4 regions of the Kitasatospora sp. NPDC089509 genome follow, and region 3 is predicted to be linked to each of the others. Evidence: riboswitches for the same ligand, from Rfam matches in the RefSeq annotation. Region 3 holds a riboswitch; each other region holds the start of a gene.
What was found. A riboswitch is a leader RNA that binds a small molecule or an ion and turns the genes downstream of it on or off. The one in region 3 is predicted to bind cyclic di-AMP.

Region 1: it holds a riboswitch for cyclic di-AMP, as region 3 does, so the genes downstream of both, ACIP4P_RS14435 (NlpC/P60 family protein) here and ACIP4P_RS39320 (M23 family metallopeptidase) in region 3, are expected to answer to the same signal.
Region 2: it holds a riboswitch for cyclic di-AMP, as region 3 does, so the genes downstream of both, ACIP4P_RS39170 (transglycosylase family protein) here and ACIP4P_RS39320 (M23 family metallopeptidase) in region 3, are expected to answer to the same signal.
Region 4: it holds a riboswitch for cyclic di-AMP, as region 3 does, so the genes downstream of both, ACIP4P_RS36070 (M23 family metallopeptidase) here and ACIP4P_RS39320 (M23 family metallopeptidase) in region 3, are expected to answer to the same signal.

Annotation. Positions count from the first base shown of each region.
Region 1 is NZ_JBIVHS010000005.1:495,109-502,477, reverse strand. Features, by position in the region: gene ACIP4P_RS14455 (glycosyltransferase family 4 protein) at 1-34, opposite strand, end outside; gene ACIP4P_RS14450 (glycosyltransferase 87 family protein) at 246-1,622, shown strand; gene ACIP4P_RS14445 (hypothetical protein) at 1,653-2,684, opposite strand; gene ACIP4P_RS14440 (NlpC/P60 family protein) at 2,840-3,886, opposite strand; gene ACIP4P_RS14435 (NlpC/P60 family protein) at 4,130-5,254, opposite strand; cyclic di-AMP (ydaO/yuaA leader) riboswitch at 5,265-5,421, opposite strand; gene ACIP4P_RS14430 (NlpC/P60 family protein) at 5,758-6,792, opposite strand; gene ACIP4P_RS14425 (NYN domain-containing protein) at 6,992-7,369, opposite strand, start outside.
Region 2 is NZ_JBIVHS010000030.1:100,619-107,987, forward strand. Features, by position in the region: gene mfd (transcription-repair coupling factor) at 1-1,926, shown strand, start outside; gene ACIP4P_RS39155 (MazG family protein) at 2,049-3,086, shown strand; gene ACIP4P_RS39160 (SDR family NAD(P)-dependent oxidoreductase) at 3,134-3,559, opposite strand; gene ACIP4P_RS39165 (cytochrome P450) at 3,838-5,139, shown strand; cyclic di-AMP (ydaO/yuaA leader) riboswitch at 5,350-5,518, shown strand; gene ACIP4P_RS39170 (transglycosylase family protein) at 5,523-6,410, shown strand; gene eno (phosphopyruvate hydratase) at 6,664-7,369, shown strand, end outside.
Region 3 is NZ_JBIVHS010000031.1:25,325-32,693, forward strand. Features, by position in the region: gene ACIP4P_RS39310 (GNAT family N-acetyltransferase) at 1-163, opposite strand, end outside; gene ACIP4P_RS39315 (hypothetical protein) at 206-1,081, shown strand; gene ACIP4P_RS39320 (M23 family metallopeptidase) at 1,196-2,029, opposite strand; cyclic di-AMP (ydaO/yuaA leader) riboswitch at 2,042-2,200, opposite strand; gene ACIP4P_RS39325 (YiaA/YiaB family inner membrane protein) at 2,398-2,688, shown strand; gene ACIP4P_RS39330 (alpha/beta fold hydrolase) at 2,824-3,648, shown strand; gene ACIP4P_RS39335 (TetR/AcrR family transcriptional regulator) at 3,701-4,279, shown strand; gene ACIP4P_RS39340 (PP2C family protein-serine/threonine phosphatase) at 5,239-6,363, shown strand; gene ACIP4P_RS39345 (SpoIIE family protein phosphatase) at 6,395-7,369, shown strand, end outside.
Region 4 is NZ_JBIVHS010000025.1:103,242-110,610, forward strand. Features, by position in the region: gene ACIP4P_RS36045 (sugar kinase) at 1-865, shown strand, start outside; gene ACIP4P_RS36050 (IclR family transcriptional regulator) at 903-1,652, shown strand; gene ACIP4P_RS36055 (RidA family protein) at 1,684-2,103, shown strand; gene ACIP4P_RS36060 (DUF2470 domain-containing protein) at 2,261-2,980, shown strand; gene ACIP4P_RS36065 (APC family permease) at 3,009-4,544, opposite strand; gene ACIP4P_RS36070 (M23 family metallopeptidase) at 4,926-5,540, opposite strand; cyclic di-AMP (ydaO/yuaA leader) riboswitch at 5,543-5,724, opposite strand; gene ACIP4P_RS36075 (MFS transporter) at 5,816-7,369, shown strand, end outside.

The DNA.
Region 1 (7,369 bases), on a different contig from region 3:
GGAAGTCATTGGTGACGATCAAGGTTCTGTGCATCAGGCCACGGCTCGCTCGGTCGGGGGGTGCTCGGTGTACCGCTGGGTGATCCGTACGATAGGTCAACACCATGACCCGCCGGGAACGGAACCGCGTACGGCAACCGTTTGACCCCCGGGTCAGTCCTAGTACCTAGGCCGCGGACGCGGCGGCCCGGGCGTCCGTCCGTACGACGCCTCCGGTGAGGACGTCGAGACGAACGAGGAGCGCAGTGGAGTTGGCCCCGGCCACCGAGTCCGGTTCTTCGCGCGGCCGCCTCGGCCGCCCGCTCGGGGCGCTCGCCGCCCTCGGGGCGACCTGGGTGGCCACCCGCACCCTGCTGGTGCTGCTGATGACCGGCGTGCTGAAGGCCCCCGGCGGCGACGTCACCGCCGACGTCTGGATGATCTACCACGCCTGGTACGGCGTGCTGCAGACCGGCACCTTCCCGTTCGACGACGTCACCTGGCAGTACCCGCCCGGCGCCGCGCTGGTGATCCTGCTGCCGGGCCTGCTGCCCTGGTCGTACCTGACCTCGTTCTGGGTGATCTGCGGGATCGCCGACGCCGCCGCGGCCGCGCTGCTGATCCGCACCGGGCTGCGCCGGGGCCGGACCCTGACCGGCGCCTGGCTGTGGGTGGTCGCCGTGCCGCTGCTCGGCCCGATGATCTACAACCGCTTCGACCTCCTGGTCACCGCGCTCACCCTGGCCGGCCTGCTCGCGCTGATCCGCCGCCCGGCGGTCGGCGGGCTGCTGCTGGGCCTGGGCGGCGTGGTCAAGATCTGGCCGCTGCTGGGCCTGATCGGCACGCCGTCCGGCCGCCGCACCCGCCGCGCCTGGACGCTGGCCGCGGCCACCGCCGTCTCGGTGGGCTTCCTGCTCGCGGCCGGCATGAACGGCGCCTTCGGCTTCCTGGCCTTCCAGGGCGCGCGCGGCATCGAGGTCGAGTCGGTCGGCGCGCTGCCGCTGCACATCGCCCGGATGGCCGGGGGCTGGAACGGCAAGGTCACCATGAACTACGGCTCCCCCGAGATGCTCGGGCCGTGGGTCGGCGTGATCAGCAAGGTGATGATGGCCGGCACCGTGCTGGGCTTCCTCTGGCTGCTGCTGTGGCGCTTCACCGCCCGCCGCCGCAACGCGGCCACCATGTACGACGCGGCGCTGTGCGCGCTGCTGATCTTCGTGGTGACCAGCCGGGTGATCAGCCCGCAGTACCTGGTCTGGCTGATCGGCGTGGCGGCGGTCTGCCTGACCGTGCGCGGCACCAGCCAGCGGCCGGTGGCGCTGCTGATCCTGCTCGCCTGCCCGCTCACCCTGCTGGAGTTCCCGACGCTGTTCACCCAGGTGCTCAACAGCGAACCGCTGGCGATCACCGTGCTGGGCCTGCGCAACCTGCTGCTGCTGACCGCCGCCGTGCTCTCCGGCATCCGGCTCTGGCGCTCCACCCGCGCCGCCGCCGCGCCGCTGCCGCCCACCGTGGTGCTCTCCGAGCCCCCGGCCCTGCCGCCCGCCTCCACCTACCCGGTGCGCCCGGGCATCGCCTACGAGCAGGACCTGCTGGACGGCATCGACCAACCGGCGGGCGCCCGGCCGGCGAACGGCCACTGAACCCGGCTCTGTGAGACCCTCTAACGAGAGCTAGCCCTTCAAAGTCGCCACGTCGGCCAGCCAGAGCCGGGTGAACTCCGCCAGTCCGACGCCCAGGACGGCACGCAGCAGCCGGTCGGTGCGCTGCTCCCGGTCCTCGCCCTGCCCGTCGGCCGCGCCGACCGCCCGGTAGAAGGCGACCAGCCGACCGGTGCCGTACCGGCGGGCGATCAGGTCGCAGGCCAGCCAGGACTGCTCGTAGGCCTGGGCGATGCCGGTGGCCCCCGCGGCGAAGTCCGCGTCGGCGGGCAGCGCGGTGGGCAGCTTCCCGGCGGCGACGTCCCCGGCCAGCTCGGGGGCGATCTGCCGGGGGGTGCGCCCGGAGTCGCGGTAGGCGGTCCAGTCGGCGACGCCCTCGGAGAGCCAGAGCGGGGTCCAGGCCCGGGTGTCGGCCCGGGTCGCGACATGGGTGGTCTCGTGGGTGACCACCACCTGCCGGCCGAAGTCGCTGAGCTTCCCGAACGCCTCGGGGTTGATCACCACCCGGTCCGCCGGGGTGTGCAGCGGCGCACCGGGGGCGGCCACTGTGACCGCCGCCAGGCCCGCCCAACCCGCCGGGTCGGCCTCCAACAGGCGGGCGAACTGCGGCTCGGTGGCGGGCAGTTCGAGCAGCAGCCGACCGGACCAGGCCTCGCCCCAGACCGCGCTGACGGCCGGCACCGCGCGGTCCCCCACCGGGACCAGGCCCGCCGGGTCGGGCCCCTCGGCGAGGCCGAGGACCAGGCACCGGGCGCCGGCGGCGGTCCGGACGGCGCCGAGGTCCCAGAGCGCCGGCGGCCCGCCGGTGCCCTCCTCGTGCACGACCCGCCAGCCGCCCTCGTCCCGGACCAGCTCGATCCGGCGCGGGTACACCACCGGGTACTCGTCGTACCCGGCGATCCGCACCACCAGCTCCGCGGCCACGGTCAGCCGGTCGGCGGCGACGGACGACGGCAGCACCAGGTTGCGGTACGACGCCTCGGCCCCGGTGAGCCCCGACCACTCGGGCAGCGAGCGCGCCCGGGCCGCCAGCAGCCCGGCCACCTCGGCGCGCCGGTCGGCGAGCTGCCGCGCCGGCGCCGCCGGGGCGGCCGGGGGCAGCGACAGCTGGGCGAACCCGCCGGCCGCCAGCAGCAGCGCACCGCGCCGGGACAGCGTGCGGCGGGCCGGTGCTATCGGTACCGGCTCCGGGGTCGCGCTCAGAGCCGGACCACCCCCGAGACCGGCATCGCGTTGACGCTCTCGTACCGGACCTTGGCCCCCGGGTACGGGGCGTGCACCATCACCCCGCCGCCGGCGTACATCCCGACGTGGTGCATGTCCCGGTAGAAGATCACCAGGTCTCCCGGTCGCGCTTCGGAGAGGCTGATCCGCTGCCCGGCGTACGCCTGGGCCTGCGAGGTCCGCGGCAGGGTCACTCCGGCCTGCCGCCAGCTGTAGTACATCAGACCGGAGCAGTCGAAGGCACGGGGCCCGGTGGATCCGTAGACGTACGGCGAACCGACCATCCGCACGGCGGCGGCCAGCGCGGCCGCCCCGCGCTCGGAGGCGGCCGGGGTGCTGCCGAGGTCCAGCCGGTCGGTGCCCCGGGTGGCGCGCTGCTCGGCCTCCCGGGCGTCCTGGGCGACCATCCGGACCCGCTCCGCCGCGCCCAGGCTGTTGAGCAGCTTCTGCGCCTTGGCCAGCCGCTGCTGGATCTGCTGCTTGTTCTCGCCCAGCGAGCGGCGGGCCTGGTCGAGTTCGGCGAGCTTGGCCGCGGTCTCGGTGCGGCGCTGGTCGAGCCGGCGCTGACGGGTGACCAGCTCGTGCAGCGTCTCCTGCTGCCGCTCGGCGGCCTGGCCGAGGGTGCGGGCCCGGGCGAGGTAGCCCTCCGGGTCGGTGGAGAGCATCAGCTGGGCGGTCTGGGTCATCCCGCCGCCCCGGTACTCGGCCCCGGCCACCGTGGCCAGGTCGCCGCGCAGCTCGTTGAGCTGCTCCTGACCCTCGGCGACCTCGCCCTGCAGCACGGTGGTCTCGCCGAGGAGCCGCTTCTGCGCCTCCTGGGCGGCGTTGTACTTCTCCGAGGCCTGCTCGGCCTCGTCGTACAGCTGCTCGACCTGCGCCTTGACGTCCTTGCGGTCGGGCGCGTCCGGCGCCCCGGGGGCGGCCTGGGCGCTGCCGGCGGTCGCCACGCCCAGGGCCGTGGTGGCGGCCGCGGTCAGTACCAGCGCACGTGCGAGCAGTTGGGAACGTCGGTGCACGGCCATGGCGGCAGCGGCTCCAGTCCTGCGGCGCGGCCCCGCGGCCGCGCCCCGATGGGCGGCCGTCGAGCGGGAGTCCGGTGGCAGAGGTTAGCGAGTCCGGGCAAGTGAGTCCAAACCCCTCCCGACCCGAATATTTGACCCCTATTCGGACATTCGACCGAGCCGCCGGAAAAGCCGCAGGCCCGGCCCTCCGTGGCGGAGGGCCGGGCCCGGGAAAGCCTGGCCGGCGTTCTGGCGGAGTCCGGATCAGACCCGAACGATGGAAGCCAGCGGCATGTTGGAGACGGCCTCGTAGCGGACCGAGGCGCCCGGCTTGGGAGCGTGCAGCACCTGGCCGTTACCGGCGTAGATGCCGACGTGGTGGGCGTCCCCGTAGAAGATCAGCATGTCGCCGGGCTGGGCCTGGGAGATGTCCGAGCCGATCCGGGTGCCGGCGCCGGCCTGCTCCTGCGAGGTGCGCGGCAGCGACACGCCGGCCTGGTTGAACGCCCAGACCATCAGGCCGGAGCAGTCGAAGGAGCCGGGGCCGGTGGCGCCCCAGACGTACGGGCTGCCGACCTTGGAGGCGGCGGCGGCCAGTGCGGCGGCACCGTGCGAGCTGCCCGGGGCGACCTTGACCGGCGCGGACGTCGAGCCCGAGCCGAGGTCGCTGCGGCTGTTGTCGCGCGAGGCGCGGTCCGGGGCCGACTGCTGGGCGGCCTTCGCGGCGGCGTCCGCCTTGGCCTTGGCGTCGGCGGCGGCCTTGTCCTCGGCCGCCTTGAGGGCCTGGCGCTCCTGCTCGGTCAGCGTGTTGAGCAGGTCCTGGGCCGCCTTCAGCTTGTTCTGGACCTCGTCCTTGGAGGCCTTCAGCTGGGTGGTGGTGGACTCCAGCTCGGCGAGCTTGCCCTGGGCCTCGGTGCGGTCCTGGTCCAGCTTGCGCTGCTGCTCCTGGAGCTGCTTCAGCTGGTTCTTCTGGGTGCTGCCGGCCTGATTGAGCGCACCGGCCTGGTTCAGGAAGTTGTCCGGGCTGGAGGAGAACATCAGCTGGACGGTCGGGGATATGCCCCCGTTGCGGTACTGCTCGCCCGCGATCTCCGCGAGGCCGCCCTGCAGGTCGGTCACCTGCGACTGCTGCCGGGCCACCTGGTCCTGCAGGCCGGAGACCTGCTTCTCCAGCTCCTGCTGCTTCTCCTGGGCGGCGTTGTACTTCTCGGTCGCCTGCTCGGCCTGCTCGTTGAGCTGGTCGACCTGCTCCTTGACCTGGTCCTTGGTCGGCTGCGGGTCGGCGTGCGCGCCGGACTGCGCGGAGAGGGCGACGGCCGCGGCGGCGACGCCGGTGAGGATCGAGACACGAGCGCGGCTGGCGGGCTTGGGACGACGATGGGACGCCACGAAGGCGGACTCCTTCTTCCTACGTCCGCCTACCGGGTGAGCTGACGGGTTCGGGCCGGAAGCATGCCCTACGACGCCTCACCGGCCACTAGCGCGGCCGACCTGGCGCCGATTCACCCCGGAGGAACGTGTGGTTCCCCGGCTCCGCTCCGCAGCGCCCCCGACTACTGGGCTCCCCTGTCGGGCAGTCGCTTCGACCTGCCCCGCTGTTTCGCGAACTCGGCGGTAACCACCGCCGCCACCCAGGCTGGGTGATCGACAGTGCGGTGGTTCGGAGCACGACCCTAGTAACTGAACCGTGATCCGTTCAAATCCTTGTCAGAAAAAAGACGGAAGATTACCCAGGTTCTTTTGTGAAAATGACTGATCGTGATCGCCACCGTACGCAAAGCTGATCAGGTCTCATCGCTCGACCGCTGAACGGGCCAACCCGAAGCGCCACCCCCGATCGGAGGGTGGCGCGGATCACAGGGTCGGAACGGGGCTCGCGGCGTGTCGTTCCGTCAGATCCGGCGGATGGTGTTGATCGACATCGCGTCGGCCTTCATCACCTTCACCACGTCACCGGTGTGCGGCGCGTGGACCACCATGCCGTTGCCGATGTACATCGCCACGTGGTGCATGTCCCCGCCGTAGATCACCAGGTCGCCCGGCTGGGCCGTGGCCAGCGTGACGGCGGTCCCGATGTGGCCCTGCTCCTGCGAGGTGCGCGGCAGCGAGACGCCGGCCTGGCCGTACGCCCAGACCATCAGACCGGAGCAGTCGAAGGTGCTCGACCCGGTGGCGCCCCACACGTACGGCGAGCCCTGCTTGCTCATCGCCTTCGCCACGGCCACCGCCGCGTAGCCGCTGGCCGGCGGCAGGTTGCTCAGGTCGACCCGGTCGCTGCCGCGCGAGGCGCGGTCGTCCTGCTGCTGCTGGGCCCGCAGCGCGGCCCGGTCGGCGGCGCTGAGCGAGTTCAGCAGGTCCTGGGCGGACTTCAGCTTGGTGTTGACGTCCGACTTGGCCTGGTTCAGGTCCTTGGTGGTGGAGTCCAGCGAGGCCAGCACGGCGGCCGCCTCGGCCTTCTCCTGGTCCAGCCGGCGCTGCTGGTCGAGCAGGCCCTTGAGCGCCTCGGTCTGGCTGGCGCTGGCCTGCTGGACGCTGGACGCCTTCTCCAGGTAGCCGGACGGGTCGGAGGAGAGCATCAGCTGGACGGAGGGGTCGATGCCGCCGGTGCGGTACTGCTCGCCCGCGACCTGGGCCAGGCCCACCTGCAGCTGGCTCATCTGGTCCTGGCTGCGGGCCACCTGGTCCTGCAGCTGGTCGGCCTGCTTGCGGAGCTGGTCGGCCCGCTCCTTGGCGCCGTTGTACTTCTCGGCCGCCTGCTCCTGCTCCTGCTGGAGCTGGTCGATCTGCGCCTTGACGTCCGACTTGTTCGGCTGCGGCGCGGCGTGCGCGGCCACCTGGGCGGAGAGGGCGACCGCGGTCGCAGCGGCCGCGGTGAGCACGGAGACCCGCGCGCGGCTCGGCTGCTTGGGACGGCGGTGGGAGGCCAAGGGACCGGCTCCTTCTTCCATCGGACTCACCTGATCAGGTGAGATTCCGGAAAATAGGTTTGACGCCAGACCCTAGTGAAGATCTATCCGTTTTGCCACTCCCCCGAAGGCGTGAACTCCGGTTCCCCCACGGGCTTCACCGGATCCGCACACCCCCGCGGTCACCGCACTGAGCTGCCGTCACGCCCTCCGGCCCCGGTCAGGGCCGGGCCAGCCGGTTCAGCAGCAGCACCGAGGCCACCGGGCGCGCGCCCGCCTTCCGCACGCCCTCCGCGATCTCCCGGTCGGTGGACACCACCACCACCGGACGGCCCTGGGGCTCGGCCCGGACCAGACGACGGATCAGCTCGTCCGCGGTCTCCCCGGTCCGGCTGAACCGTACCCGCACCCCGCGCGGCGGCGCCATGATGACCGGGACGTCCAGGTCCTGCCCGTCGAACACACAGGTGACCTCCGCCTGGGTGCGCTGGGCCAGCATCGCCAGTCCGCCCAGCAGCCGGATCCGCTGCTGCTCCAGCGGCAGCGTCGGGTACCCGGTCTTGGTCACGTTGTAGCCGTCCACCACCAGGTGCACCTG
Region 2 (7,369 bases), on a different contig from region 3:
CCCGGCGACCGGCTGTTCGTGCCGACCGACCAGCTGGACCAGGTCACCAAGTACGTCGGCGGCGAGGCCCCGACCCTGCACCGGCTCGGCGGCGCGGACTGGGCCAAGACCAAGCAGCGGGCCAAGAAGGCGGTCAAGGAGATCGCCGCCGACCTGATCAAGCTCTACTCGGCCCGGATGGCCGCGCCCGGGCACACCTTCGGCCCGGACACCCCGTGGCAGCGCGAGCTGGAGGACGCCTTCCCGTACGCGGAGACGCCGGACCAGCTGACCACCATCGCCGAGGTCAAGTCGGACATGGAGAAGTCCGTCCCGATGGACCGGCTGATCTGCGGCGACGTCGGCTACGGCAAGACCGAGATCGCCGTGCGGGCCGCGTTCAAGGCGGTGCAGGACGGCAAGCAGGTCGCCGTGCTGGTGCCGACCACGCTGCTGGTGCAGCAGCACTTCTCGACCTTCGCCGAGCGCTACGCCAACTTCCCGGTCAACGTGCGGGCGCTGTCACGCTTCCAGACCGACAGCGAGGCCAAGGCCGTGCTGGAGGGGCTGTTCGAGGGCTCGGTGGACGTCGTCATCGGCACCCACCGGCTGTTCTCCTCCGAGACCAGGTTCAAGGACCTCGGCCTGGTCATCGTCGACGAGGAGCAGCGCTTCGGTGTCGAGCACAAGGAGCAGCTGAAGAAGCTGCGGGCCAACGTGGACGTGCTCACCATGTCCGCGACGCCGATCCCGCGCACCCTGGAGATGGCGGTCACCGGCATCCGCGAGATGTCCACCATCACCACCCCGCCGGAGGAGCGGCACCCGGTGCTGACCTTCGTCGGACCGTACGACGAGAAGCAGATCTCGGCCGCGATCCGGCGTGAACTCCTGCGCGAGGGCCAGGTGTTCTACATCCACAACCGGGTGGAGTCGATCGACAAGGCGGCCGCCCGGCTGAAGGACCTGGTGCCGGAGGCGCGGATCGCCACCGCGCACGGGCAGATGGGGGAGACCCAGCTGGAGAAGGTCGTCGTCGACTTCTGGGAGAAGGAGTTCGACGTCCTGGTGTCGACCACGATCGTGGAGTCCGGCATCGACATCTCCAACGCCAACACCCTGATCGTCGAGCGCGGCGACACCTTCGGCCTGTCCCAGCTGCACCAGCTGCGCGGCCGGGTCGGGCGCGGCCGCGAGCGCGGCTACGCGTACATGCTGTACCCGCCGGAGAAGCCGCTCACCGAGACCGCGCACGAGCGCCTGGCCACCATCGCCCAGCACACCGAGATGGGCGCCGGCATGTACGTCGCGATGAAGGACCTGGAGATCCGCGGCGCCGGCAACCTGCTCGGCGGCGAGCAGTCCGGGCACATCGCGGGCGTCGGCTTCGACCTCTACATGCGGATGGTCGGCGAGGCGGTGGCCGAGTTCCGCGAGTCGCTGGCCAACGGCGGCGAGCCGGAGGAGGAGCCGCTGGAGGTGAAGATCGAGCTGCCGGTGGACGCCCACGTGCCGCACGACTACGCGCCCGGCGAGCGGCTGCGGCTGCAGGCCTACCGTTCGATCGCGGCGGTCAACTCGGAGGAGGACATCCAGCAGGTCCGGGACGAACTCACCGACCGCTACGGGAAGCTGCCCGATCCGGTGGAGAACCTGCTGATGGTCGCCGCACTGCGGCTCTACGCCCGGCGGTGCGGGATCGCGGACATCACCCTCCAGGGCTCGAACGTCCGCTTCGGCCCGGTGGAGCTGCGCGAGTCCCAGCAACTGCGGCTGAACCGGCTCTACCCGCGCAGCCAGGTCAAGGCGGCGGCCCAGCAGCTGCTGGTGCCGCGGCCCAGCACCGGCCGGATCGGCGGCAAGCCGCTGGTCGGGCGCGAGTTGCTGACCTGGTGCACCGAGTTCCTGTCGGCGATGTTCGACGACCTGGCGGGGTCGAGGAGGTAACGCCGGCCGCCGGCGGCAGCCGGCACCCGCCCCGCGGCGGCCACGGGCCCGGCCCGTGGCCGCCGTTCGCGTGCGGGGCACCGGCACGGGCCGGGCGCGCCCGGGGCGGGTAGGTTCGAGGGGTGACGACGAACGCTGTGCCGACGAACCCTCCGGGCGCGAAGCTGATCCTCCTGACCACCACCCACCGGGTGGCCCCCGGGCTGCTGGCGTGGCCGGCCTGGGAGGCGCTGCGGTCGGCCGGGCGGGTGCTGGTGGGCGAGGAGGGGCATCCGCAGGTGGCGGCCGTGCGGCAGGCCGGGGTGGCCGTCGAGGTGGCGGCGGCCGGGTCGGCGCCGGCGCTGGCGCGGTTGCTGACCGGGCAGCCGGCCGGGGCGGGGCCGACGGTGTGGCTGGGCGGCCCGGACGGGGACCCGGGGCTGACCGACGCGCTGGCCCGCCTCGCGGTGGAGCACGCCGGGGAGGTGCCGGAGATCGAGGTGCTGCCGGGCTCGTACGACCTGCCCGGGGCGCGGCTGCTGGACCTGGCCTCGGTGATGGACCGGCTGCGCTCGCCCGGCGGCTGCCCGTGGGACGCCGAGCAGACCCACGAGAGCCTTGTGAAGTACCTGGTCGAGGAGGCCTACGAGCTGGTCGAGGCGATCGAGCAGGGGGACCGGGACGCGCTGCGCGAGGAGTTGGGCGACGTCCTGTTCCAGGTCCTGTTCCACGCCCGGATCGCCGAGGAGCACCCGACCGATCCGTTCACCGTCGACGACGTGGCCGGGGACATGGTCGAGAAGCTGCTCTACCGGCACCCGCACGTGTTCGGGGACGTCGAGGTGGCGGGCGCCGCCGAGGCGGAGGCCAACTGGGAGCAGCTGAAGGCGGCCGAGAAGGCGGACCGGGAGTCCGTCCTGGACGGCGTCCCGGCCGGGCTGCCGGCGCTGGCGTACGCGGCGAAGCTGGTGTCCCGGGTCCGCCGGGCGGGCTTCACCGGGGTGCCGGACGAGCCGTACGTCCTGCCGGGGGAGCTGACCGCGGAGTCGGCGGGCCGGCTGCTGCTGGCCGTCGCGCAGCGGGCGCACGACGCCGGGGTGGACGTGGACGCGGCGCTGCGCTCGGCCGCGCGCGGCTACCGGGACGCGGTGCGCGCGGCCGAGGGGCTCAAGCCGGAGTAGCCCGGTTCGGGCCGGAGCCGGCCCGGCCCAGGCCGGACGGGAGCGGCTCAGGCCGCCGTGGCGGTCCGGCCGACCGGCTGCCGCTGCGGCGGGACGAGCTCGCCGATCGCCTCGCCGACCAGGGCGACCAGTTCGGCGAGCCGCTCCAGGTCGAGGTGGTCGGGCAGCTCGGCGAGGGAGACGATCCGCTCCCCGCGCGGGCCGGCGACGCAGAAGAGGTCGATCGGCCCGAGGTGCTTCTCGGCGGTGTCGACCAGGGCGGCGACGTCGCTGGGCCGGCGGATGTCGCCGCAGACGCCCACCACGGGGCAGCCCGGCCGGTCGAGTTCGGCGGCGAGGTCCTCCGCGATCCCGACGTGCTGGTCGGCGATCAGCATCCCGGCGGCGCCGGCCGCGGTGAACCGGCGGGCGAGGTCGGCTCCCGAACCGCCGTCGAGTACCGCGATGACGACGACTGCTCCGCTGACCCGCATGGCCTGCTCCTCCCTGTGGGCGACACCGCACCGGCGCCCACGCATACTGCGGAGGATCGTAGGCACGTCCTGACCCTCCGCAACAGGGATTACCCCGCAGGTGACCAGGCTCACGCCTGCCACCCGGCCAAGAGCTGTCCAAGGGCTGTCCACGGACCGTCCACGGGGCGTCCACGGAGGGTTGGCACACTGCTCGCGCGCCGCTCACGAACGGTTCGCGAACCGGTGATGTTCCGCCGGTAGCCGGGCGCCGCCGGTCCAGCGGTTACGGTCGACCCATGCCAGCTCAGCCCGATGCCGCTCAGTCCGCCGCCCAGCCCGACCCCCAGCTCTTCACCTGGGAGTTCGCCGCCGACCCGTACCCCGCCTACGCCTGGCTGCGCGAGCACGCCCCGGTGCACCGCACCACGCTGCCGAGCGGGGTGGAGGCCTGGCTGGTGACCAGGTACGCGGACGCCCGGCAGGCGCTCGCGGACGGCCGGCTGTCGAAGAACCCGGCGCACCACAGCGAGCAGGCGCACCGCACCGGCCGGGTCGGCATCCCGGGGGAGCGGCAGGCGGACCTGATGACCCACCTGCTGAACATCGACCCGCCGGACCACACCCGGCTGCGCCGACTGGTGTCGAAGGCTTTCACCCCGCGCCGGGTGGCCGAGTTCGAGCCGCGGGTGCAGCAGTTGACCGACCGGCTGATCGACGGCTTCGCGCAGCGCGGATCGGCCGACCTGATCCACGAGTTCGCCTTCCCGCTCCCCATCTACGCGATCTGCGACATGCTGGGCGTGCCGGCCGAGGACCAGGACGACTTCCGCGACTGGGCGGGCATGATGATCCGACACGGCGGCGGCCAACGCGGCGGCGTGGGCCGGGCGGTGAAGAAGATGCGGGCGTACCTGCTGGAGCTGATCCACCGCAAGCGGGCGGACCTCGGCGACGACCTGATCTCCGGCCTGATCCGGGCGAGCGACCACGGCGAGCACCTGAGCGAGAACGAGGCCGCGGCGATGGCCTTCATCCTGCTGTTCGCCGGGTTCGAGACCACCGTCAACCTGATCGGCAACGGGACGTACGCGCTGCTGCGCAACCCCGGGCAGCGGGCGCTGCTGCAGGAGTCGGTGGCCCGCGGCGAGACCGCGCTGCTGGAGACCGGGATCGAGGAACTCCTGCGCTACGACGGGCCGGTGGAGCTGGCGACCTGGCGGTTCGCGACCCGGCCGCTGACCATCGGCGGGGTGGACATCCCGGTCGGCGATCCGGTGCTGGTGGTGCTGGCGGCGGCGGACCGCGACCCGGCCCGGTTCTCCGACGAGAACACCCTGGACCTGGCCCGGACCGACAATCCCCACCTGGGCTTCGGGCACGGCATCCACTACTGCATCGGCGCCCCGCTGGCCCGGCTCGAAGGACGGTCCGCGCTGGCCACGCTGCTTTCCCGGCTGCCCGATCTGCGCCTGGCCGAAAGTCCGGAGAACCTGCGCTGGCGCGGTGGCCTGATCATGCGTGGATTGCGTGAACTTCCGGTCGAATTCAGTCCGGAAGTGCGTTCGCCGCACGCCCGCCCGGAGGCTCCGACACACTGACGCGGGGTCGCGAACGGCGCCTCGGCGACGGTATGAACACCCATCAAACCGGACAAAGCCCCGCCGTCCGTAGGCGATCGAACACGCGCCGTAATTCTTGTGTGATGTCGGCGATATGAGCTTGTGATTGATCTGAGGATCTGTCTAGTCTCCCTGGAGTTCGCAGCTGCGGACCCCGAACGCGGAACGCCGAGTCCTGCCCGCCGCGCCACGGGAAACCGACCAGAACCCTGGGCAGGGGCGGGGGAACCAGGTTTGTTGCCGTTCTCCCACGGCTCGGGGTGAAGCCGCCCGCGCGGGACCGTTCCCGCATACGGCGGCCGGGCCACCTCCCGGTCCGAACCCGACAGCTCACCTCGCAGGCGTGCGGAGAGGGACCCTTCATGCTGCTCGTTGGATCTGGCCGTCACCGTCGTCGCACCCAGGCCGAGAAGGCCATCGCCGTCGCGGGTGTGGCCGGCGTCGGACTCGCGCTGCCGCTCCTCACCGCCACCGGCGCGTCCGCCGCCCCGGCCTCCGCCTGGGACTCCGTCGCCCAGTGCGAGAGCGGCGGCGACTGGGGCATCAACACCGGCAACGGCTTCTACGGCGGCCTGCAGTTCACCTCCAGCACCTGGAAGGCGTACGGCGGCACCGCGTACGCGGCGCAGGCCAACCAGGCCAGCCGGGCGCAGCAGATCACGGTCGCCGAGAAGGTGCTCGCCTCGCAGGGCCCGGGCGCCTGGCCGGTCTGCTCCAAGAAGGCGGGGCTGAGCAAGGGCGGCGCCCCGGCGGCCGTGGACACCTCCTCGGACGCCAAGCCGCAGTCCGCCCAGCAGCAGTCCACCCCGAAGCAGCAGGCCCCCAAGACCCAGGCCCCCAAGACCCAGGCCCCCAAGCCCGCCGCGAAGCCCGCCCCGCAGCAGGACGACGCCAAGCCGGCCGCCCCGCAGCTGGCCAAGCCGCAGCTGCAGGGCTTCCCGGGCAAGGCCGGCTGGGACGCCGACTCGAAGGTGTACTGGTACCAGAACGGCGGCTCCTGGTACTGGACCAGCCACCAGAGCGTCTACCAGCAGTACGCCCCGCAGGCCGCCGCCCAGCCGCAGCAGGCCCCGCAGGCCGCCGCCCAGGGCGGTCACGACTACACCGTCCGCTCCGGCGACACGCTGTCGACCATCGCCGCCGCCCAGGGCGTGTCCGGCGGCTGGCAGGCGGTCTACGACGGCAACCGCGGCACGGTCGGCGGCAACCCGAACCTGATCATGCCCGGCCAGGTCCTGCACCTCGGCTGAGCCGTCCCCGGACGCATTCCGAGGGGGTCGCGCCCGGCGCGGCCCCCTTCGTCCGCATTCGCCCGCTCCGGCCGGACCGGCTGGGACGAGCAGGTGAACTACCGGTGGGTAGCGGGGCCACACGCTGAGACGGAGCCGAGGTCGAGGTGGCCCCGGGAGCCCGGGCGGTTAGGCTCTGGTCGTAACGACTCCGCAATCATCCGGCCGACCGCACCACCGTGGGCCGGACCCTGCTTCCGCAAGGAGATGCTTCGTGCCGTCCATCGATGTCGTCGTAGCCCGCGAAATCCTCGACTCCCGCGGCAACCCCACGGTCGAGGTCGAGGTCGGCCTCGACGACGGCAGCACGGGTCGTGCCGCTGTGCCGTCGGGTGCCTCGACCGGCGCCTTCGAGGCGCTGGAGCTGCGCGACGGTGACAAGAACCGCTACTTCGGCAAGGGCGTGGAGAAGGCCGTCCTGGCCGTCATCGAGCAGATCGGCCCGGAGCTGGTCGGCTACGACGCCACCGAGCAGCGCCTGATCGACCAGGCCATGCTCGACCTGGACGCCACCCCGGACAAGTCCTCGCTCGGCGCCAACGCCATCCTGGGCGTCTCGCTGGCCGTCGCGCACGCCGCCTCCGAGGCCAGCGACCTGCCGCTGTTCCGCTACCTGGGCGGCCCGAACGCCCACGTCCTGCCGGTCCCGATGATGAACATCCTCAACGGCGGCTCGCACGCGGACTCCAACGTCGACATCCAGGAGTTCATGATCGCTCCGATCGGCGCGGAGTCCTTCTCCGAGGCCGTCCGCTGGGGCGTCGAGGTCTACCACACCCTCAAGGGCGTGCTGAAGGAGCGCGGCCTGTCCACCGGCCTCGGCGACGAGGGCGGCTTCGCGCCGAACCTGGACAGCAACCGCGAGGCCCTGGACCTCATCACCGAGGCCATCCAGAAGGCCGGTTACGTGCCCGGCCGCG
Region 3 (7,369 bases):
GCTCGATCTGGTCGGCGCAGGTCTCCCGGTCGCGCGGCTCGAAGGGCAGGTAGCGGGTCACCTCCGGGTCGCCGAACAGCGCGTGCAGCGCGTCCACTTCCTCCGGGGTGTGGTGGTACTCGCGGATGGCCAACCGGGGACCGGTGAGTCGCACGGGGATCATGGCTGCCGACCCTACCCGCGCCCGGCGGTTACCGTTTCGAACATGAACGACGAAGACCTGCGGCTCGCCCCGCGCACCAGGGCCGCCGACCTGCTCGCCTGGGCGGCCGGAGAGGACCGGGCGCCGGTGGCCGAGGAGCCGCTGCGCACGGTGCTCGCGCTGCTGGAACTGGGCGACGGCAGGATGCACGACGGCTGGCCCGAACTGACCTCCGCCGCGGTGGAGCACCTGCTGTACGAGCGGCTCCACCTCTACGTCCAGCCCGCACCGGAACAGGACCCGCTGGCCTACGGCGAGGCGGTGCGGCTGCTGGTCGACCACCAGCGGGCCGCGAAGCGGCTCAACGCCAAGCGGCAGGAGCGGCTGCACGCCGAGGCCGAGTGGCAGGGCGAGGTGGCGGTCGGGCTGCTGCACCGCGCCGACCTGGTGACCTGGCCCCGGCTGTACGCGGTGCTGCTGCACGCGCACGACGTGGACGTGACGGACCCGGCGGCCGTCCGGGACTGGCTGGCGGGCTTCGCCGGGCTGACCGAGGAGGAGCGCCTGGCCGGGTACCAGGCGCTGACGCCGACCGGCTGGCTGGACGATCCGGACGAGCAGGGCTGGTGGGCGCCGGGCCGGGTGCTGTCGGTCGGCATGGCCACCGACGGCGCGCGGCGGCTGCTGGAGCAGGGCCTGATGCGGCGCAGCTACCGCAACCTGGCCGAGCTGAACGCGCTGGGGCGGCCGATGCCGGACGAACTGACCGGGGGCTTCGAGGAGTTCGAGGAGGCGGCGGCCGAGGCGGCGCTCGACCTGCTCGGCGAGTGGACGGTGCCCGGGCTGCCGCGGCTGCTGGTCGAGGAGTTCCCGGAGCTCGCGCCGGAGCCGGGGACGGCGGAGATCGACGCGTACCTGGCGCAGCTGCCGGCGGAGTGAGGTGCCGCGAAGGCCCCGGACGCGCGTGCGTGCGTACGTCCCGGGCCTTCGGCTACGGGTTCGCCGGCTGCCGACCGCCGACTGTCGACCGCCGACTGCTACGGGTTCACCGGGTCACGGGTTGAGGCCGTGCTGCTGGAGCCAGGGCTCCGGGTCGACCGGGGCGCCGCCGCCGGGGCGGACCTCCAGGTGCAGGTGCGGGCCGGTCACGTTGCCGGTCGCGCCGACCTTGCCGATCTGCTGGCCGGCGGTCACCTTGCCGGAGCCCTTGATGATCGAGGAGAGGTGGCAGTACCAGATCTCGGTGCCGTCGGGCAGGGTCTCGACGATCCGGTAGCCGTACGCGCCGGACCAGCCGGCCGAGGTGATGGTGCCCTGGCCGACCGCGTGGACCGCGGTGCCGGTGTCGGCGGCGAAGTCCAGGCCGGTGTGCAGGTGGGCCCAGTAGCGGGCGCTCTGGCCGTAGTGGGCGGAGAGGCTGTAGTCCTTCACCGGCAGGGTGAGGGCGGCGGCCTTGACCCGCTCGGCCTCCTCGGCGGCGCGCTTGGCCTCCGCCTCCTTGGCGGCGGCCTTGGCCTCCGCCTCCTGCGCGGCCTGCACGCGGGCGGTCTCCTCGGCGGCGGTGCGCTGGCCGTCGGCCTGCTGCTGGATCCGGGCGGCGAGCGCCAGGCCGGGGTCGGCGGCCAGGGCGACCGGGATCTCGTCCTGGGCCTCGATGGCGGGCGCGGCGGCCGGGGTCGCGGAGGCGAAGCCGGTGGCGCCCAGGGTGGCGGCGACGGCGGTGACGCCGAGCAGCGGGGAGGCTCCGCGGGTCTGACGCGGCATCCGGTGGCGGTTGGCCTCGGCCTCCGGTGCGAGCGCCTCGGGGCTGTCCGGGACGGGGTGGTCGAGGAGCTGGGTACCGGCTGCGGGGCCGGCCGGGTGTGCCGGGGTGTGCGTCGACGCCACGGGGGCGCGCTCCTTTCCTTCCTTCGCGCCTACCGGGTTAGCTGACGGGTTCGGAGCAGGAAGGTCTCCTACGGCCGGGCCGGGGCCCCGCCGATTCACCCCAAGGAACGTGGTTCCCCGGCTCCCTGACCTGCCCGGAGGCCGGTCGGCGGGATTAGGCGACGGCGCACGGTGCCGTCTGGGTACGGCGTTGACGACCGCGCTGCGTTATCAAACGTTAATCCTAGGAGGCTCTGATTCCAAGCCATCCGTCCGGGACGGCTGTGGACCAGGTGATCGGACGTCAACGAACGACCCTTCAACCAACCGGCCCCATCTGAGTACTCCTACTCATGTGCGATCCGGCCGGACGCCCGCATCCTGACGCCATGAGCGCACCGATGCAGTCACGCACCACGGCCGCGTACTACGCCCAGGCCGTCCTCTCCTTCGCCATCTCGGCCGTGGCCCTCGCCGCCGGGATCGCCTACCTGCCCGTCGGCGGCTGGACCCGGGCCTTCCTCGGGATCGGCCTCCTCTACACCGTCACCTCCTCGTTCACGCTCGCCAAGGTGATCCGGGACCGGCAGGAGTCCACGGACACCGTCGCCCGGGTCGACCAGGCCCGGCTGGAGAAGCTGCTCAGCGAGCACGACCCGTTCCGGGTCGAGGGGCCCTGAGCGGGGGTCCCGAGCGAGGCCCTGAACGGGGTCGCCCGGGGCTGTCGGAGGCTTTCGCGGGGGCTTGACGGCTAAGGCTATTAGCCTTAGCTTTATGGCTATCGGCAGCAACGGGCGAGCCAGCGGAGGCCCACCATGAACGGCACCACCACCCCGAGCACCCAGTACCTCGACGTCACCGGCGGCCGGCTCGCGTACGACGACACCCGGCAGGGCGACGGCACCCCCGTCGTCCTGCTCCCCGGCATGCTCGACTCCCGCCGCGCCTACCGGCACCTGCACCCGCTGCTCACCGCGGCCGGGCACCGGGTCATCACCATGGACGTGCGCGGCTTCGGCGAGTCCTCGATCGCCTGGGACGACTACAGCCCCGCCGCCGTCGCCACCGACGTGCTCGCCCTGCTCGACCACCTCGGCATCGAACGGGCCGTCCTGGTCGGCCAGTCCTACACCGGGGCGACCGTCGTCAAGCTCGCCGGGGACGCCCCCCAGCGGGTCGCCGGGATCGCGCTGATCGACGCCTTCGTCGAGCACCGGGCCAACGCCCTGATGAAGGGCGTCATGGTCGTGATGGGCGCCGCGCTGGTCCGGTGGCCCGGCGTCTGGGGCTACTACCTCCGCAAGATGGCCTTCCCCGGCCCCCGCCCCGCCGACCTCGACGGCTACATGGACGGGCTGGTCGCCGCCCTGCACACCCCCGGCCGCCGGACCGCCACCCGAGGCCACGTCACCGGCGACTCCGCGCCGATCGGCTGGTGCGCGGCCGTCCGCTGCCCCGCCCTGGTGCTGATGGGCAGCAAGGACCCCGACTTCCCGAAGCCCGAGGCCGTCGCCGACCTCCAGGCCGAGAAGCTCGGCGCGCGGAAGGTCATGATCGAGGGGTCCGGGCACTACCCGATGGCCGACAACCCGCGGGCCGTCGCCGACGCCCTGCTGCCCTTCCTCGCCGAACTCGCCTGACCCCTCGCCTGACCCCTCGCCTGACCCCTCGCCCCCCGGAGAGACCACCACCATGCCCCGCGTAGGACTGACCCCCGAGCAGGTCGTCGACCACGCCCTCGCGCTCATCGACGACCAGGGCACCGAAGCCCTCACCCTCGCCTCCGTCGCCGCCCGCGCCGGGGTCGCCACCCCCTCGCTGTACAAGCACGTCAGCGGCGGGCTCGCCGAACTGCGGCGGCTCATCGCCGTCCGGGTCACCGAGGAACTCGCCGACCGACTGGCCGAAGCCGCCGTCGGCCGCAGCGGGGACGACGCGGTCACCGCCGTCCTGCGCGCCTACCAGGCCTACGCCACCCGCCACCCGCACCGCTACACCGCCCTCCCCCAGGCCCCGCAGCCGGACGAGGACCTCACCCGCGCCGCCACCCGCCTGGTCGGCGTCATCATCGCCGTCCTCCGCGGCTACGGCCTCGACGGCTCCGAGGCGATCCACGCGGCCCGCACCGTCCGCTCCCTCGCCCACGGCTTCGCCTCGCTGTCCATCACCGGCGCCTTCCAACTCACCGAGGACCTCACCACCACCCACGACCGCCTCATCACCACCCTCACCACGGGCCTCCACGCCTGGCCCCGGCCGGCGAACGACTAGCAACCCCCAGCCCCGGCCCTGGCAGCGGGCCCGAGCACGAGAAGTCGGCCGAGCCGACTTCCAGCGGCAGGCAGCAACAACCCCCACCGGCCCGGAGAACCACCTCGCGAGGCGGACAACACGAGAAGTCGGCCCCGTCGACTTCTCACGCCGGCCAGCCCTTCTCGGAACCCCGCCACCGACCGGAACGCCCACCCAAGGGAGCCGTACAGCCCTCCCCTCCGCACAGGAGACTCGGGCTCGCACGAGAAGTCGGCCGAGCCGACTTCCGGCGGCAGGCGACAACAGCCACCACTCGCCCGGGGAACCGCCCACCACACGGGCTGATCAACACGAGAAGTCGGCCCCGTCGACTTCTCACGCCGCAGGCAGTCCACAGGCGATCAGAGCACCGGCGCTCGCGCAGGAAGTCGGTCCGGCCGACTTCCTGCGCAGCGTGAAGTGCATGGCGGCTGCCGGCAGCAGGGCTCACGGGGGTGGGCGGACGCAGCCGAGGCCCGATGGAAGGAGGGGCGAGCCGCACCGGAGTGGGCGCGGCACCGGCAGCAGGGGGAACGCCACGCGGTGGGGGTAGCGCTGCAGGACAGGGCGGCCCGGGGTGGCGGGGAGGGGACACGGTGGGGTGGAAAAGAGGCGCGAGCCGGACCGAGGCAGGCGCGCGACCAGCAGCAGGGGCAGCGCCGCAGGACGGGGCCGGGCGCGCCGCACCGGAGTGGGCGCGGCACCGGCAGCAAGGGGACACGCCACGCGGTGGGGAGGAAGGCAGCGGGGCGGGGAGGAGGAGGCGCGAGCCGGATCGGGGCAGGCGCGCGACCGGCGGCAGGGGCAGCGCCACGGGACAGGGCGGCCCGGGGTGGCGGGGAGGGGACACGGTGGGGGGTGGGGGTGGACGGGCTAGTGTGGCCGGGCTGACTGGTGGTCATGACAGGGGACCGCCCACGCCTTCGCGGAGGTTCCGGGTGCCCGCACTGATAGCGAGGGTGCGGCGGTGGTACGGGCGGTTGCTGGACGGGGACGTCCGGGCGGGGCGGGTGGCGTTGGGGCTGCTGTTCGCGCTGACGGTGGTGCTGGGGGTGCTGCCGCTGCTGTTGCCGTACGGGTGGCCGCCGTCGGCCCTGGTGCTGCCGTTGGTGGTGGGCGGGATGGTGCTGCGGCGGGGGCAGTTGCTGGTGCTGGTGTGTGCGGCGCTGGCGGGCAGCGGGCTGGGCGCGGTGGTGCAGGACCCGCGCGGGGTGCGCTGGGGGGTGACGGTGGTGCTGGCCGCGACCGGGGCCACGGTGCTGACGGCGAACCGTTTCCGGCACCGGCTGGGGCTGCGCGGCACCCAGGGCGACTCGATGCTGCTGGAGCTGGCGGAGCACAACCGGACGCTGGCCCGGCTGCCGGAGCGGCTGCTGGACTGGCACTTCGACAGCGCGCTGGCCCCGGCCGGGGGCGCGTCGTTCTCGGGGGACTTCCTGCTGTGCGCCCACCGCCCGGAGGAGGACCTGCTGGAGCTGCTGCTGGTGGACGTGTCGGGCAAGGGCAGCCGGGCGGCGGCCCGGTCGACCCATCTGTCCGGTGCCTTCGGGATGCTGCTAGGCCGGGTGCCGCCGGAGGCGTTCCTGCCGGCCGCCAACGACCACCTGGTGCGGATGGGCTGGGAGGACGACTTCGCGACCGCCGTCCACCTGGCGCTGCACCCGGCGACCGGCCGCTACCGGCTGTTCAACGCGGGCCATCCGCCGCCGGTGCGGTTCTGCCGGAGGAACGGCTGGCTGCCGTCGGAGCACGGCGGTCCGGCACTGGGGCTGGTGCCGGGGGCGCCGTACCCGGCGGTGGAGGGGCGGCTGGCGCACGGCGATTCGCTGCTGCTGTTCAGCGACGGCCTGGTGGAGGTGCCGGGCCGGGACCTGGACGAGGGCGTCACCCGGCTGCTGACGGCCGCCGAGCCGGAGGTGCGCACCCACCTGCCGCAGCAGCAGGCGGTCCGGGGCGCGGCGCACCGGCTGGTGGCCGCGGTGGCGCAGGACGTCGCGGACGACCGGACGCTGGTGCTGGTGCGCCGGCTGCGGACGGCCGCGGACCACCGAAATGGGGTATGAAGATTGGGTGCCCTCCCCCGTCCGTAGCCCGATGCGCTGTGTGCGTCTGCTGCTCGGCTGCTCCAGCGCCGCCGAGCTGTTGGGCACCGTGCTCGCCGAGGGGCCGGTCTGGATCACCGGCGAGGGTTCCGCGCTCTACCTGCTGGACTCGGCCGGGATGCTCCGGCTGACCGCCTCGCACGGACTGCCGGACTGGGCGCACGAGCGCTACGGGCTGGTCGACCCGGCCGGTGAGCTGCCCGCCGCGGTGGCGCTACGGCTGCGCCGCCCGTACCTGCTCGGTCCCGAGCACACCAGCGTCGACTACCCGAACCGGAACGCCGGCCTGGGCACCGGGATGGTCGCCGTGGTCGCCCTGCCGCTGGTGGTGGACGAGCGGCCGATCGGCGTGCTGGCCCTCGCGCTGGCGCACCGGGGCACCGTGCCGGGGCGCGACCTGGACGTGCTGGAGACCATCGCCGGGGCCTGCGCTCACCGGCTGCACCACCTGCTGGACCACGGCCCGGCCCACGCCGAGCCCCGCCCGGCCCACGCGGAGCCCCGTCCGCCGCGGCGAACGGAACCGGGCCCCGCCCCGTCCCACCCGCTGCTGTCGCTGGCGGTCCGCGCCGCCGGGCACGGCGCCTTCGAGCGCGACCTGGTCACCGGCGAGAGCCACTGGGACGCCGCCGCCTTCGCGCTGGCCGGCCGACCGGTCGCCGCGGACGGGGCCGCCCCGGAGCTGGAGCGGATCGTCCACCCCGAGGACCTGCTGGACGTCCGGGCCGCCCTGGCGGAGGCGCTGGCCGGCGGCGGCCGCTACCGGATCGGCTACCGGATGCTGCGCCCTGGCGGCCGGGTGGCGCGGGTCGAGGAGTCCGGCGAGGTGATGCTGGACGTGCACGGCCGTCCGGTGCGGATGGCCGGGCTGATCGCGGACGTGGACCACCGGCCGGCCCGGGAGGCCGGGTCCGGGCCCGATCCGGCCGGGGCCCGGACCGCCCTGCTGCTGTCGCTCACCCGGGCG
Region 4 (7,369 bases), on a different contig from region 3:
CCGCCGCCTGCTCGCCGAGGTCGCCGCCCGCGGCGTGGACGTCTCCGGCGTCACCGTCGACCCGCACCGCCCGACCGGCCTCTACCTCAAGGAGGTCGGCGGCGCCACCGGCCACCGGCACGACCTCGGCCCCGGGCGCAGCCGGCTGCACTACCACCGGCGCGGCTCCGCGGCCGCCGCGCTCTCCCCCGCCCTGCTCGCCGACCCGGCCGCCGCCCGACTGCTGGCGGGCGCCCGGCTGCTGCACCTGTCCGGCATCACCGCGGCGCTCTCCGACGGCTGCCTGGAACTGCTCCGCGCCCTGCTCGCCGACCGCCGCCCGGGGCGGCTGGTCAGCTTCGACCTCAACTGGCGCCCCGCGCTCTGGCGGGACCGCGACCCGGCCGTGCTGCCGCCCCTGCTGGACGCCGCCGACCTGCTGCTGCTCGGCGCCGACGAGGCCGAGGCCGCTTTCGGCACCGGTGACCCGGCCGAACTGCGCCGCCGCTTCCCCTCCCCCGCGACGGTGGTGGTCAAGGACGCCGCCCGGGTGGTCACCGCCCTGGGGCGGGACGGCACGGCGGTCGCCGAACCGGCGCTGACCGTCGACGTGGTCGAGGCCACCGGCGCGGGCGACGCCTTCGCCGCCGGGTACCTGGCCGGCACCCTGCACGGCCTGGACCAGCGCCGCCGGCTGCGGCTCGGGCACCTGGGCGCGGCCTGCGCGCTGACCGCCCCCGGCGACCAGGCCGAGCTGCCGCCCGCCCCGGTGGTCACCGCCCTGCTGGACGCCTCCCCCGCCGACTGGGCGGCCACCCGGGTCACCGCCCGGGGCATCACCTCCCCGGCCCTGCCCGCTCCGACCACCCCGGCCCGGGCAGAATGAGCCGCCACCCCAGCCACCCGACCGGAGCCAGAGGCCGATGAGCCAGACCGTCACCCGCGCCCTGCGCATCCTCGCCCAGCTCGGCGAGGGCGAGCGCTCCCTCGACCAGCTGGCCGAGGTCCTCGGCGTGCACAAGACCACCGTGCTCCGGCTGCTCCAGAGCCTGGAGGAGGAACGGTTCGTCTACCGCGACGCGGCCTACCGCTACCACCTCGGCGCGGGCCTGTTCGCCCTCTCCGGCCTGGCCCTGGAGCAGCGCGGCATCCGCCGGATCGCCGCCCCGCACCTCGCCGAGCTGAACTCCGCCACCGGCCAGACCGTGCACCTGGCGGCCTACGAGGGCGGTGAGGTGGTCTACATCGACAAGTACGACTCCCGCCACCCGGTCAGGATGTACTCCCGGATCGGTCTGCGGGCCGCCCTGCACAGCGCCGCGGTCTCCAAGGTGCTGCTGGCCGACCTCCCGCTGCCCGAGCGGCGCCGGGTGGTGGCCGGGATCGACTTCACCCCGCACACCGAACGCACCCTCACCACCCCCGAGGCGCTGCTCGCCGAGCTGGAGAAGGTCGCCGCCCAGGGCTGGGCGCAGGACCACGCCGAGCACGAGGCCTTCATCAACTGCGTCGCCGCCCCGATCCGGGACGCCAGCGGCCGGGTGATCGCCGCCGCCTCGATCTCCGTGCCCGACGTCCTCCTCCCGTACGAGCAGGTGCTGGACCTCCTCCCGCAGCTGCTCGCCACCACCCGCGCCGTCTCGGCCGACTGCGGCCGCCCCGAGCACAACTGACCCACCGTCAACCACGCACCGAAGGAACCCGATGTCCTCCGACAAGTCCGACAAGATCGAGATCCGCACCGACGGCGCCCCGGCCCCGGCCTGGATGTTCTCCCAGGGCGTCCGCAAGGGCCCGATCCTCCAGGTCTCCGGCCAGGGCCCGCAGGACCCGGCGACCGGCGAGTACCTCCACCACGGCGACGTGAAGGCCCAGACCCGCCGCACCCTGGAGAACGTCAAGGCCATCGTTGAGGCCAGCGGCGCCACCATCGAGGACGTGGTGATGTTCCGGGTCTACCTCACCAAGCGCGCGGACTTCCCGCTGATGAACGAGGTCTACGCCGAGTTCATCGACGAGAACATCAAGCCCGGCGGGGTGAAGCCGTGCCGCACCACGATCTTCGTCGAGCTGCCGCAGGAGCCGATGCTGGTGGAGATCGACGCCCAGGCCGTGGTCGCCTGACCCACCGCCGGGTGCCACGAGGGCCCGGACGCCACCGCGCGTCCGGGCCCTCGCCGCACCCGCCGCACCCCGTACACGCCGCACCCCGCTCCCCGTACTTGCCACACCCTCGCGCGGACATTAGGTTAGCCTCACCTAACCAACAGGAGGTCCGCCCATGAGCCACCCCACCGGCGACACCGAGGTGCCCGAGCCCACCACCGCCGACCGGGTCCACAGCCTGCTCAGCGCGACCTCCTCGCTCACCGTCCGCGCCCTCGGCGAGCGCCACGACCTGGACGCCCCCGTCTCCGTCCACGGCTCCCGGCTGCGCCTGTGCCTCCCGCTGGACGCCCCGCTCACCACGGCCGCCGCCGGTGCCACCGACGGCCTGGCCGTCGTCCTCGACGTCACCGACGTCTCCCCCGTCGCCGTGCGCCACCGCGTCCGCGCCCGGCTCACCCTGGCCGGCCGGCTGCACCTGGCCCACCTCGCCGACGACGGCCTCGGCGTGCACCTGCGGGTGGACGTCGCCCACGCCGTCCTGTCCACCCCGTACGGCACCAGCGCGCTCACCGCCGAGGACCTCGCCCACGCCGTCCCCGACCCGCTGGCCCGGCACGAGGCCGCCCTGCTCACCCACCTGGCCGACGACCACGCCGACGCCCTCGACCTGCTCACCCGGCTGCTCGACCCGGCCCTGCTCGCCGGCAACCCGGAGGTGCGCCCGCTGGCCCTGGACCGGCACGGCCTGGTCCTGCGCCTGGACCACCCGCACGGCCACCGCGACGTCCGCCTGGTCTTCCCCGAACCCGCCTGCGACACCGAGGACTTCGGCCACCGGATGCACGCCCTGCTGAGCGCCGCCGAGCACGGCCTGCCCGCCCACCGGCACTGAGCCCGCCGCCCACCCGGCACCGCCCCGCTCAGCGCTCCACCGCGTCCTCCAGCACGATCCGCCCCATCCGCGCGTACAGCTCCGGCCGAACCCGTCGCAGCACCAAGGCCGTTCCGATCCCGACCAGGAACACCCCGATCACCAGGTACGGGATCAGCCGGAACACCAGGGTGCCCGCCGCCGCCCCGGCCACCGCCCCCCGGTCGGCCACCAGCAGCGCCACCACCGCGCCCATCGCCACCCCGCCGACCAGCGGAGCGAGCAGGGTGCGGAACCAGTGCGCGGTCTCCGGGTGCCGCCGCTGCACGTGGAAGTACCCGACCACCGCGAAGGAGCACAGCGTCTGCACCACCAGGATCGCCATCGTCCCCAACAGCGCCAGCAGCGTGTACAGATGGACGTACGGATCCATCCCGGCCAGCAGGAACGCCAGCACCAGCCCGGCCGCGACCGCCGACTGCACGACCGAGGCGACGTACGGCGAGCCGTGCCGCGGATGGGTCCGGCCGAGCGCCGGGTGCAGCAGCCCCTCCCGCCCGATCGCGTACAAGTACCGTGCGGCGCACTGGTGGAAGGCCATCGCGCAGGCGAACGAGCCGGTGACGACCAGCCATTGGAACACCGTGACCGCCCAGGCCCCGAGGTGCTCGCCCAGCGGATCGAAGAACAGGCTGTTCCCGTCCTTGCCCGGCACCGCACCGCCCGCCACCGCGACGGCGTGCCCGACTCCGTTGCCGGACAGGATCATCCAGGAGACGAACACGTAGAACAGGCCGATCCCGACCACCGACACCATGGTCGCCCGCGGCACCACCCGCTTCGGGTCGCGCGACTCCTCCCCGTACATCGCGGTCGACTCGAAGCCCACCCAGGAGCAGAACGCGAAGACCAGGCCCACCCCGGCCGCCGCCGTGCCCGAACTGCCCACTCCCTTCAGCCCGTTCAGCGGACTCACGGCCCCGAGCACGATTCCGTCCGGCCCGCCGCCGGCGGCCAGCACGGCCAGCGAGACCGCGCCCAGCACCGCGATCTCCAGCAGCAGCGCCACCCCGAGCACCTTCGCCGTCAGATGCAGGTCGAACCAGGCCGTCACCCCGATCACCGTCAGCCCGACCAGCGCGTACCAGCCCCAGTCGAGGTCCACGCCCGCCTGCGAACGGACCAGCCCGCGCAGCGAGTAGGCGAAGAAGCCGATGACCGAGGCCTCGAAGACGATGTACGCCAGCAGCGCGAGCAGCCCCGACGCCATCCCGGCCACCCGGCCCAGCCCGTGCGAGACGTACCCGTAGAACGCCCCGGCGGCCGTGATGTGCCGGGCCATCGCCACGTACCCGACCGAGAAGACCGTGAGCACCACGGTCGCCAGGACGTACGCGGCGGGCGCCCCGGCCCCGTTGCCCTGCCCGATGATGATCGGCAGGTTCCCGGTCATCGCGGTGATCGGGGCGGCGGTGGCGACCGCCATGAACACCACGCCCGGCAGACCGACCGAGTCCGCCTTCAGCCGGTCGACCCCGTCCGACCCGACCCGCGGCCCGACCGCGTCCCCGCTCCGGACGGTCATCCGGCCTCCTCGTCCACCCGGGCGCGCCCGCCCGTCGGACCGGCCGGGCGCTGACTGCGGACAGGATCGCGCGGCGGGGCACGGCCCACGGAACCGCAGATCATCCGAAGAACCGGCGGAGTTGACGCCGCGTTCGAGCCGTCGAACGCGGTCCGGAAGCGCCGGGGACGCCGGAGCCGACGAGGACTCCGGACACGACGGTGGCCGGCCCCGGCCGCACGAGAGTTCTCGTACGGCCGGGGCCGGCCGTGGGCGTGACCCGCGCCCAGATCCACCGGTGCGGCGATCACCCGGTCGAGCGGTCACCCGACATGACCATCCCGGGTGGTCGATTCGCCCCGCACCAGCGGTGGTTCAGGAATCCCGGCGGGAGCCGGTGGTTCAGAGCGCGACGCCGTGCGCGCGCAGGTAGCTGACCGGGTTGATGTCCGAGCCGTAGTCCGGACCGGTCCGGACCTCGAAGTGCAGGTGCGGGCCGGTCACGTTGCCGGTCGCACCGGAGTAGCCGAGCTGCTGACCGGCGGCGACGGACTGACCGACCTTCACACCGATCGAGGAGAGGTGCGCGTACTGCGCGTACTTGCCGTCGGCGAGCTTGAGCTCGACCTCGTTGCCGTAGGCGCCGTCGTAGGCGGCCTTCACCACGACCCCGTTGGCGACGGCGCGCAGCGGGGTGCCGGTGGAGCAGACGAAGTCCTGGCCGGTGTGGTGGCCGGAGGCCCACATGGCGCCCGCCACCCCGTAGGCCTCGCCCAGCACCGGGGCGGCGAGCGGGGCGACGTAGCCGGAGGTGACGGCGGCCGGGACGACCGCGGCCGGAGCAGCGGCCGGGGCGACAGCGGCCGGGGCGGCCACGACGACGGCGGCCGGGGTGCTGGTCGCCTGGGCGTTCATCGCGGTCACGAGCGGCAGGACGAACGAGACGCCGGTGACGGCGGCGGCGATGCCGATGCGGGCGGCACGGGGCAGGGCGATACGACGAGCCTGTGCAGGCATGGAATTTTCCTCTCCGACGCCTGCGAGGTGAGCTGTCGGGTTCGGGCTGGAGTTGCCCGGCCGCATGCGCGGCTTCACCCCGAGCCGGTCCTGGTGGTCCGCGCTGTGAAAGCGCGAACTCCGGTCCGGCGACTTACCTGTGGGTCCCCCGCTCCTGCCGTACAGAGTTCGTTGCGAGCCACCGGGCAGCGGCAGGACTCGGCGTTCCACCCGGCGGATCCGTCCGGGCTGGCCGGGCGGTCGCTGAACTAAAACTCATCCGTTCGGGTGAAGCAATGTCGATCTCTCGAAACAGCGGCCGATCCCGCCCCCGCGGTCACCCTCCGCATGATCCGCCGTACGGTCCGTGCACGATCCGTTCACCCGGCGCCACTGATCCACGACCCTGCGCCGACCAGTGCAACACCGGGCGACCAGAGGAGCACCCACCGTCACCGACCGACACACCACCCGGTGACCCTTGTCACGTACACCCCCGTGGGCACAGGATTCGACCCGTGGCCACCTCTCACGCCGGCACCCTGCGCCTGGGCAGCGCACAGGGTCGCTGGGTCCTCCTCGCAACGGTGCTCGGCTCCAGCATGGCGATGCTCGACGGCACCGTGGTGAACGTCGCCCTGCCCCGGATCGGCGCCGACCTCGGCGCCACCCTCGCCTCCCTGCAATGGACCCTGAACGCCTATCTGCTCACCCTGGCGGGCCTGATCCTGCTCGGCGGCGCGCTCGGCGACCGCTACGGGCGGCGCCGGGTCTTCCTGATCGGCGTGGTCTGGTTCGCCGCCGCTTCGGCGGCCTGCGCCGCCGCCCCGACCATCCACGTGCTGATCGCCGCCCGCGCCGTCCAGGGCATCGGCGGGGCGCTGCTCACCCCGGGCTCGCTCGCGATGCTCCAGGCCGTCTTCCACCCGGACGACCGCTCGGCCGCGGTCGGCCTGTGGTCCGGCCTCGGCGGGGTGTCGGCGGCCGTCGGCCCCTTCCTCGGCGGCTGGCTGGTGGACGGCCCCGGCTGGCGCTGGATCTTCCTGCTGAACCTGCCGCTGGCCGCCGCCGTGATCGCGGTGACCTCCCGTTACGTCCCGGAGAGCCGGGACGAGTCCGCCGCCGGCCGCTTCGACGTGCCCGGCGCCCTGCTCGCCGCCCTCGCCCTCGGCGCGATCACCTACGCGCTCACCGCCGCCGGGGAGGGGCTGTCCCCCGCCGTCTGGGTCACCGGCGTGGCCGGTCTGCTGCTGGGCGCGGCCTTCGTGGCCGTGGAGCGGCGGGCGCCCGACCCGATGCTGCCGCTCGGGCTGTTCTCCTCCCGGCTGTTCACCACCGTGAACCTGGTCACCCTGTGCGTCTACGCGGCGTTCAGCGGGGTGTTCTTCCTGCTGGTGGTGCAGCTGCAGATCGTCGCCGGCTTCTCCCCGCTGGTCTCCGGCTTCGCGCTGGTGCCGATCACGGTGCTGATGCTGACCCTGTCCGCGCGCGCCGGGCGCCTCGGCAAGCGGATCGGCCCGCGCATCCCGCTCACCGTCGGCCCGCTGCTGTGCGCCGCCGGGGTGCTGCTGATGCTGCGCACCGGCCCCGGCTCCTCCTACTGGGCGGACGTGCTGCCGGCCGTCGCGGTGATGGGTTCCGGGATGACGCTGCTGGTCGCCCCGCTGACCGCCACCGTGCTGGCCGCCGTCGAGGTGCGGCACGCGGGCATCGCCAGCGGGGTGAACAACGCCGCCGCCCGCGCGGCCGGCCTGCTCGCGGTGGCCGCCCTCCCGGCACTGGCCGGGCTGAGCGGCGACGCCTACCGGGTGCCGGCCTCGGTGGACTCCGCCTTCCACACCGCGATGCTG